Regions from separate parts of the uncultured Phascolarctobacterium sp. genome, predicted to be linked through region 4. Evidence: riboswitches for the same ligand, from Rfam matches in the RefSeq annotation. Region 4 holds a riboswitch; each other region holds the start of a gene.
What was found. A riboswitch is a leader RNA that binds a small molecule or an ion and turns the genes downstream of it on or off. The one in region 4 is predicted to bind cobalamin.
Positions count from the first base shown of each region.

Region 1 (2,188 bases), on a different contig from region 4:
TTGCTGCCAATCAGGTAGATGATAAAATCGTTGAGATTGCAGTTTTTGGCGGTGGCGGCGGTGGCGGTGGTGGCGGCGGTGGCGGCGTGAAGCCTGCCGACGCTACGGCAGCAGATTTAGCTGCGGCGAAGGCTGCCGCGTTGCAAAATAAGCAACAAAACTCTATGCAAAAACAGGAAGCACAGAAAGCTGATCCAATAAATTCTGATGATATAATAGAAAAAACTACCCGCAGGGAACAGGTATACGAACAGCAGCAGGTTGCCCCCCATGATCCCGCGCCTGTGGAGCGGGCTGTTCAGCAAAGTAAAAATATTGCTGGTGCTGAGGTAAAAGAAAATACAGGCAGCGGCGGCGGTTATGGTACTGGACAGGGCAGTGGTTATGGAAGCGGTTCAGGATCGGGAAGCGGAAGTGGCAGTGGTGGTGGACATGGTTCCGGAGTTGGAACGGGTATAGGCGACGGTACTGGCGCGGGAATAGGAACTGGTGAAGGCGGCGGTTATGCCGGAGGCGACCCATCAGCAAATCCTGCTATTCCTCCCCGCCTGGTAAGAAGCCGTCAGCCAAATTATCCGGGCAGTGCCAGAAGTGCCAGTATTGAAGGTACGACTACAGTGCGTATCCTGGTAGGTTACGAAGGCGAAGTTGAATCTGTAGTAGTGGCAGAATCTTCAGGGAATGCGGCGTTAGATGCGGCTGCTGTCGATGCATGCTACAGCTGGCGCTTTAGCGGTGCTAAAAATGGTGTTGGTCAAAAAATACGTTGCTATACATATGTACCTATTACTTTTAGGTTACGATAATTTAAAACTTAATAAGAATCTCCATTGGTTTTTTGTGGATTTTATGCTATAATAATATGTAATTTGATATTATTAGGTGCCCGTGAGGGCGTAAATGGCAAGATCGGTGTAAATCCGACACGGTCCCGCCACTGTAATAACGCTGAGGCGTTTAAGTCAGGTGCCTGCCTATGTGCTAAAGCTGTATCCACGAGTGATGGAGATGGAAAGTAAACTTCACCCAGCAGGGTAAGTGTGTGTTTGTATCTTTATGACTTCTGTCGGAAACGGCAGGAGTCTTTTCTGATTATTAGTAAAAAATACTAGATGACAGGCTGTGTTTAGCAATATGACTGAGCAGAAAGGGGGATGTATGGAAGAATATCAGATTTCTCAAGGGAAGCGTTTGCGATGTGGTTATACTACAGGAAGTTGTGCAACAGCTGCAGCCAAAGCTGCTGCAATGATGCTTCTGACTGGTAAACGAGTTGATTTTGTTCAGATAGATACCCCGAAAGGCATTGTACTCGATTTGGAACCGGAAGAGGCAGTTATTACTGAAACGAGTGCAACATGTGCTATTCGTAAAGATAGCGGCGATGATCCTGACGATACGAACGGAATATTGATTTATGCCACTGTGGAAAAAGTAACAGGAAAAGAGATCAAGTTACTTGGCGGTATTGGTATTGGCCATGTTACTAAACCTGGCTTGGCCTGTGCTGTTGATGGCCCTGCTATTAATCCTACGCCGCGTAAAATGATAACTTGCGAACTTGAAAAAGTAATGAAGGAAGCAGGCTATGACCAGGGATTGCAGGTTACGATTTCTGCTCCTGAAGGTGTTGAAATTGCCAGGAAAACGTTTAACCCGCGTCTGGGTATTTTAGGTGGTATTTCCATTTTAGGTACCAGTGGTATCGTTGAGCCAATGAGTGAAAAAGCTCTGGTAGAAACGATGTATGTGGAACTTGACGCACAGGCAGCTGCCGGAAATAAAAATCTGCTGGTTTTTTTTGGAAATTATGGTGAGGATTTTACCCGTGATGTATTGGGTCTTAATATTGATGATGCGGTGACCTGCAGTAATTTTGTTGGCGAACTTTTAGACTATGCGGTTTACAAAGGTTTTGAGACCTTACTGCTGATAGGCCATTCAGGTAAATTAGTAAAATTAGGACAGGGTGTGATGAATACCCATTCCAAGTATGCTGATTGTCGTACAGAATTGATGGCTCTTTTGGCAATGTTTGCCGGTGCTGAAGTGGAAGTTGGCAAAGAAATTATTGCTTGCCCTACGACTGACGAAGTGGTGAAGGTATTGCAGCGCGAGAAGATTTTTGAGGAAGTAATAAATAAAGTAACTGAACGTATTGATTTTTACATGCAGCATCGCGTGCATG
Region 1 covers NZ_CATWDQ010000001.1:87,748-89,935, forward strand. Annotated here, with positions in the region: gene Q4G98_RS00320 (TonB family protein) at 1-806, shown strand, start outside; cobalamin riboswitch at 864-993, shown strand; gene cbiD (cobalt-precorrin-5B (C(1))-methyltransferase CbiD) at 1,159-2,188, shown strand, end outside.
Region 1: another riboswitch for cobalamin. It lies ahead of cbiD (cobalt-precorrin-5B (C(1))-methyltransferase CbiD); the one in region 4 lies ahead of Q4G98_RS04730 (TonB-dependent receptor).

Region 2 (2,188 bases), on a different contig from region 4:
AGACAGAGAGTTGGAAAAACTGGTATACGCTTGTTATGCAAGTTTTTCTGCCCCTCTGCGTCAGCAGGGGGGCAGTTCTTATTTCCTGCAGGTTCAGTCATAGCCTGCAAACTCCACTCAACTCAGACCTTTGGGCGTGGTGCCGCTGGGGTGGCGGCATCCATGCTTGCGGTCATAAGTGCCGGAGTAATAAATGACGTGTCCATTGACAATTTCAAAAATGAAAAATTAGAGCTGGGTATTTTGGAATGTAGAAATCCAAAGTTTTATAGGGAAGTCCGGTGGGAATCCGGCGCTGTCACGCAACTGTATTAGGGAGCTTCAGTATCGCAGTCCTTTCACTAAGGGATGCTGGGGTAATGATCTTGAGTCAGAGTGCTGACTGGTTCTATCTTTTGAACAGCCTGCGTAGACAGACTGGGAGAAAATTTTGCAGAGATATTTAAGTTTGGCGTTTTGCCAGACAAATATTTCTGCGGACGCTATGATTATGCGCTGAAACCAGCAGCGCGGAAATTTTAGTATTTTCGACCAGAAAAGCGGAGCAGGCTGTTTGGTAAAAACAAACGCTGCACTTTCACCGAATGGACTGGTAGAAAATGCAGCGTTATTTTTTGCTGAAAGTGTCCGAATTTTACAGCGGCAGGTAAAAATGCGAGTAGTGACGCGTACTTACATACTGCTGTAAAATGACAGTTTCTAAACGATGATCATGTTTAGAAACGGCAAAACAGAAATGCTGGAATTTTTAAGTTGGTGTGGAGGATATGATGAAGAAAAATTTGAGAAGGCAAAGAACATTACAAGTATTACCGGCGGCTATTGCCTTATCGTTAGGCGTAATCGCACCGTTTGCCCCCCCCCAGTGTGCATTTGCGGCTGATATCCAAACGCAGCCTGATGGCGGTGCGCATTATATCAATGTTGGCTCAACTGTTACTGGTCAGGATACGTTTCTTGACCTTGAAAAAGGAACATCAATCAGTAATAGTGTCATTAATGAATATAAAACATTTAGGTTAGGAAATTCCAATTTCTTTTCAGTAGTATCAAAAAGAGACGGCACGACTTCAACGGTTAAGATAGTAGATCCTATGTTTAATTTTAACAAATTTTTGGCAGATGACATATCTGCACCAAGTGATGCAAATGCTGTGGCTATTAAATTACGTAACAGCGATGGTGAGTACTATTATAAAGTGCTTGGAACTAAAGATAAGGGATTTGGTTATAAGGCAGCAACGAATCCAGCTACAGGAGTACTGCTTAGTCAACTTGTTGGTATGCAAACATCAGCTGCGCAAAGTGAAATATATGGTTATCTAAAAAATGGCGAAAATGAAAAAGTTAAGGAATGGATGACTAAATATCTTCCTTGTTTGTGTTATGTTCAAATAGATGCTGCGGATTTGGAAAAGATTGAAAATTATATAGATAGTAGTTCATCAGAAGGCAATAGTCAATTAAACAATTATTTGCAAAATGATCAGTATGTTTTAAGTGGTGATGATATAGCTATTAAAGGTTCCATAGAAACTCAGTGGAACTTATTATGTAGTGGCAAACCAACAGATTCGCCAACAACATATTCTTATAGTAACAAAAAAATTGAATCGAATGCTTCTTGGCGTCCGATGGATAGGGCCATATATAAAGTTACTGTTAGTGATCAATACAAATTAGAGAATAAATATTGGGTAACAGGTAGTGGGCAAGGAGCTATACCTGCTAAGGATTCCACAAGCGGTAAGTTTCCTACTACAAATGGTACTGGTACTACTACTGATAATGGTGTTGGTAAGGATGAGCAAGGTGAAGAGAATAAAGAAGTGATAGCTAATACTTCAAGTACAGGTATTTTTACGGCTATTACTGTAGATAAACTGGAAACTGGAGCGGGCAGTATTATTGATCTAAGCTACTTAAATACCAATAATGATGACGGCATACCTTTGGTTTTACAAACAGAAAATAATAAGTTGGATGTTTCATTTGAAGATCATGATCAAAATAATATTTTGGCAAGAATTCAGTTAAATCGCGCTTTGATTGTTAATGACGCGACAATGGGGCAGAATACGACTTTTAGACTAGGTGTTTATAGTGATGGTGATTCCCGTACTAATGACACAGTGCGTATTACTAACGCTGAACAGCACGATGAGGATAGCAACGGCAAAACCAATCT
Region 2 covers NZ_CATWDQ010000007.1:68,509-70,696, forward strand. Annotated here, with positions in the region: cobalamin riboswitch at 220-401, shown strand; gene Q4G98_RS07130 (TonB-dependent receptor) at 768-2,188, shown strand, end outside.
Region 2: another riboswitch for cobalamin. It lies ahead of Q4G98_RS07130 (TonB-dependent receptor); the one in region 4 lies ahead of Q4G98_RS04730 (TonB-dependent receptor).

Region 3 (2,188 bases), on a different contig from region 4:
CGAACTGCCTGTCGGTATCATTATGGCTTTCATTGGCGCGCCCTTCTTTCTGTTTCTGTTAAGGAGAGAGATCTGATGAGTATTTTGCAGGCAAATGAGATCACGATTCGTATTATTGATAAAACTATCATCCATGATCTAAACCTTTCCGTACCGGAAGGGAAAGTAACTGCGATCATAGGCCCTAACGGCTGTGGCAAAAGTACTACATTAAAGGCTTTGGCCCGTATTTGGCTGTGCTATAAAGGCAATGTGACCTTTAATGGCGAAGACATAAAAAAATTCAGCCATCGGGAATTTGCGCAAAAACTGGCGATTTTAACGCAGGCGCCGCAATCACCGGCAGATCTGACTGTTAAAGACCTGGTAGAGATGGGGCGCTTTCCGCATCGCAGCTGGTTTGGCCGCAAAAGCGTGGAAGACGATGCCCATGTTGAGTGGGCTTTAGGCCAGACGAATATGCTGGGAATGCAGCACCGCCTGCTCAGCACCTTATCTGGCGGCGAGCGGCAAAGGGCCTGGATCGCTATGGCTTTAGCCCAAAGGCCGCAAGTACTCTTGCTTGATGAACCTACGACCTATTTGGATATCTGCCATCAGCTGGAAGTCATGCAGCTTTTGGCAAAACTCAACCGTGAATTGCAGTTGACAGTAGTTATGGTCATCCACGACATCAATCATGCTGTGCAGTATTCCGATCATATTGCTGTAATCAAAGAAGGCCGTCTGGTAACGGAAGGAGAGCCGCAGAAAATCGTCACAGCACAGCTGCTGAAAGATGTTTTCAAAGTTAAAGCTGATGAATTTGTCTGCAGTAACGGTATGCCGGCACTGCTTCCGGTAGACCTGGTAAAATAAAATTTAATATTGTTTGATCTGGTGCGCTTGCTGCGCATAATAGATAAATCGGTGTAAGTCCGATACGATCCCGTCGCTGTAATGATGAGCAACCCTCGAAATACCACTGGGCGAAAGCCTGGGAAGGTGAGGCGAGCAATGAATCAGAGTCAGAAGAACTGCCAGATCATAGTACGTCCCCACGAGAGATGGGAAAGCGTCGATAAAATATTCGGTATTCATACTAATATTTATTTTTTAGAACAGCTTTCCCAAAGGGGTGAGTCTGTTCTTTTTTTCTTTTAAAATTTATAGATAGTATGGAGGTAATGGATGATGAAAAAAATTGCTTTTTATGGTAAAGGCGGTATTGGTAAATCCACTACGGCTGCTAATGTATCGGCTGCATTCAGCGAAATGGGGCAAAAGGTTTGTCAGATAGGCTGCGATCCCAAAAATGATTCTACCAGACTGCTTTTGGGACAAATCTGCCGTCAAACAGTTTTGGATCTGGTCCGTGATTCTGAAGATGATATCCAGGCAGAACAGATAGTACATACAGGTTTTAACGGCATCAAATGTGTTGAAGCAGGAGGTCCGGAACCTGGAGTTGGCTGTGCTGGGCGTGGTATTATCGTCGCCTTGGAAAAATTGAAAGAACTTGAGGTTTTAGATGATGAAGATCTCGTTTTGTATGATGTCTTGGGAGATGTTGTTTGTGGCGGATTTGCCGTACCGATCAGAGAAGGTTATGCAACAGATATTTATATAGTTTCTTCCGGCGAGCTGATGGCGCTTTATGCGGCGAATAATATTGCTAAAGGTGTTAAAAGATTTGCGGCCAGAGGCGAGGTAAGACTTGGCGGCATTATCGGTAATAGCCGGAATACGCCTAATGAACATGCGTTGCTGACAGAATTTGCCAGAAGATTAAATACAAAATTGATTGCCTTTATTCCCCGCAATGTGATCGTAAACAAAGCCGAAAATAACCGGCAGACGGTCATAGAATATGCACCGGAGTGTGAACAGGCTCAGGTTTACAGAACATTGGCGCAGGATATTTGGGGAAATCAAGAATTATCAGTACCGACACCTTTGACGTTTGAAGAACTGGAGGATTTAGTAGCAGGTTATGGCAATCAAGACTAAAAGAATGCTGTCTAAAACTAAAAGCTGCAGCTGCAGTATGCCCGGTGTTTGGCGTGCGGCTGCCTATTGCAGCGGCGCTGCTGTTATTTTTCATAGCCCGCGGGCCTGTGCCCATGTGGCGCGCAGCATGGACATTAATGCACAGTATCGTGCTTTGGCAAATGGCTCTGCTGAAAATTTAAAGTCTATTCCCGTCGTA
Region 3 covers NZ_CATWDQ010000001.1:13,625-15,812, forward strand. Annotated here, with positions in the region: gene Q4G98_RS00060 (iron ABC transporter permease) at 1-76, shown strand, start outside; gene Q4G98_RS00065 (ABC transporter ATP-binding protein) at 76-858, shown strand; cobalamin riboswitch at 861-1,039, shown strand; gene nifH (nitrogenase iron protein) at 1,174-1,989, shown strand; gene Q4G98_RS00075 (nitrogenase component 1) at 1,973-2,188, shown strand, end outside.
Region 3: another riboswitch for cobalamin. It lies ahead of nifH (nitrogenase iron protein); the one in region 4 lies ahead of Q4G98_RS04730 (TonB-dependent receptor).

Region 4 (2,188 bases):
GCGGGGTGCTTTCAGATCGCGAAGAGTGTCTTTATCGACAATATAGCCAAAAGTATGATTGTTAAGTGGTATATGTTCGGCCAAGTCGATAAAAAGACTGGCCGAGATTTTTGTTCTGTCTTTAAAGTTCATTTTAGGCGCAACCGTTTGGCTTAAACACAAAAATTCATCTCCCGTTTGGACAGTCAGGATTTTATTAAATTTAATGTTTTCTAATTGCTGAAGATTGATGATGGAATGGTGCAGTTCATTTTTTAGACTGATCATTTTTTCGATCATGTGTTCAAGAAGCGTTTCACGGTCAGCGAGGAGCTGCTGATAGTTAGAATAGGACTTGTTTGCCAGATAGCTTTTAATTTCTGCCAGCGGAATATCGAGTTTACGCATTGTTAAGATCAATTCCAGGGCAAACAGTTGGGTCCGCTTATAATAGCGGTAGCCGTTTTCTTCAACAACTTCAGGCGTGATCAGGCCTAAGCTGTCGTAATAAAGCAAAGTTTTACGGGGGATTTTACAAAGACTGGCCAGTTCGCCTGTCGTAAAATAATTGTCAATTGGTTTTTTCATAAAAAAAATAAACTCCCTCTTGACTGTCTAGTAGCCATACATAGTAATATGCTATATATGATATTATAACATATAGTTGTGGATATAAAATAGAATACTTTATTATAAAATACAGAAAATGAATATTGCTGTTATCAGGTGACGCAGGTCTTAATAGAGAAGTTGGGTGCAAAGCCCGCACGATCCCGTCGCTGTAAGAGTGAGCAAATCCATATTTATGTCACTGGAGTTATCCGGGAAGGCTTGGAGGCGCGATGAACTTGAGTCAGAAGAACTTGCCTGATGATAAAATTTACTGCTGCGTGAGACAGTGAGGTAATGATGTGGTTGAAAACCGTTTAATACCTTTTGCCGTGGCAGAAGGTATTTTTGTTTGCTAATAAAAGCAGAAGCAGCTGCGGCTATGAAGGATAGGCAGATGTGAAGCTTTTATTTCAATAAAAAAGTTATGAAAGGAAGTTGAACGTGTTGAAAAAGAGTATGGGTAAGAGTGCACTGATGGTAGCACTTATAACTGGCAATGTCATCTGGGGGGGTACAGCAGTATATGCAGAAGAAGGTCTGCAGCAGTTTAATCTGGATCAGATGGTGGTAACGGCTACCAGAACCATGAAGGAGCTGCAGGAAGTACCTTCTAGCGTCAGTGTTGTGACGGCTCAGGACATTGAGGAACGAAATATCAATTCTGTGCCGGAAGCACTGCAGACTTTACCAGGAGTTTATATGAGTCAGGTGGCACAGGGAGGAATTCAGATCAGGGGCTTCAGCTCCAGTGATATTTTGGTCTTGTTAGACGGGCTGCCGATGAATACTACTTATAATAATGGTATGGAATGGGAAATGGTACCTGTTGAAAGAATTGCCCGTATAGAAGTTGTAAGGGGTGCCGGTTCTTCTTTGTATGGCGGTCGGGCAGTGGGCGCGGTCGTTAATATCATCACGAAGGATAATCCTAAGAAAAAAGGCGCTGATGTAAATGCCGTAGTCAGCTATGGCAGTAATAATACCTGGAAAAAAGCTTTGTATGCAGATGTTAAGGCTAATGAAAAACTGTCTTTTGGCATCGGCTATGAAAACAGAAAATCTGACGGCTTCAGAGGTTATTATTATACAGGTAGCGCTAGTAAAGGATCTGGGGCTGTAAAACCTGATCATGAACTGCCGCAGCTCAGCGGCGGTAAATATATTTTAGGTGGACGCGGTGAAAAGGTTTGGGAAAATGAAAATATTTCGGCCAATATCAAGTATGATTTTGATAAAGACAGATCTTTAAAATATACATTTATCCACACAGAAAGTGAATACCGTTACCAAAATCCCTGGACGACAATATATGAAAACGGAAAACCGGTTTTTAACGGTAATGTAGATGTGGGCAATGGTATGGTAGTGAAACCAGGCCTGAGCACCTATTTAGGTTATGATGGACGGAAAGAATCTGATCTGCATACCTTGGCTTATAACGATAACAAAAATAAATTCAGCACCAGTTTTGGTTATCTGGACATGAAGAGCAATGGTTTTAGTAGTCCCAGCAGTCCTAAATCTACTGATTGGACGGGTGCCGGTACTGATTCCTTCTATCCCGGTGAAACCTATAATTTTGATGTGCAGAAGGCCT
Region 4 covers NZ_CATWDQ010000004.1:17,786-19,973, reverse strand. Annotated here, with positions in the region: gene Q4G98_RS04735 (MerR family transcriptional regulator) at 1-567, opposite strand, end outside; cobalamin riboswitch at 687-865, shown strand; gene Q4G98_RS04730 (TonB-dependent receptor) at 1,033-2,188, shown strand, end outside.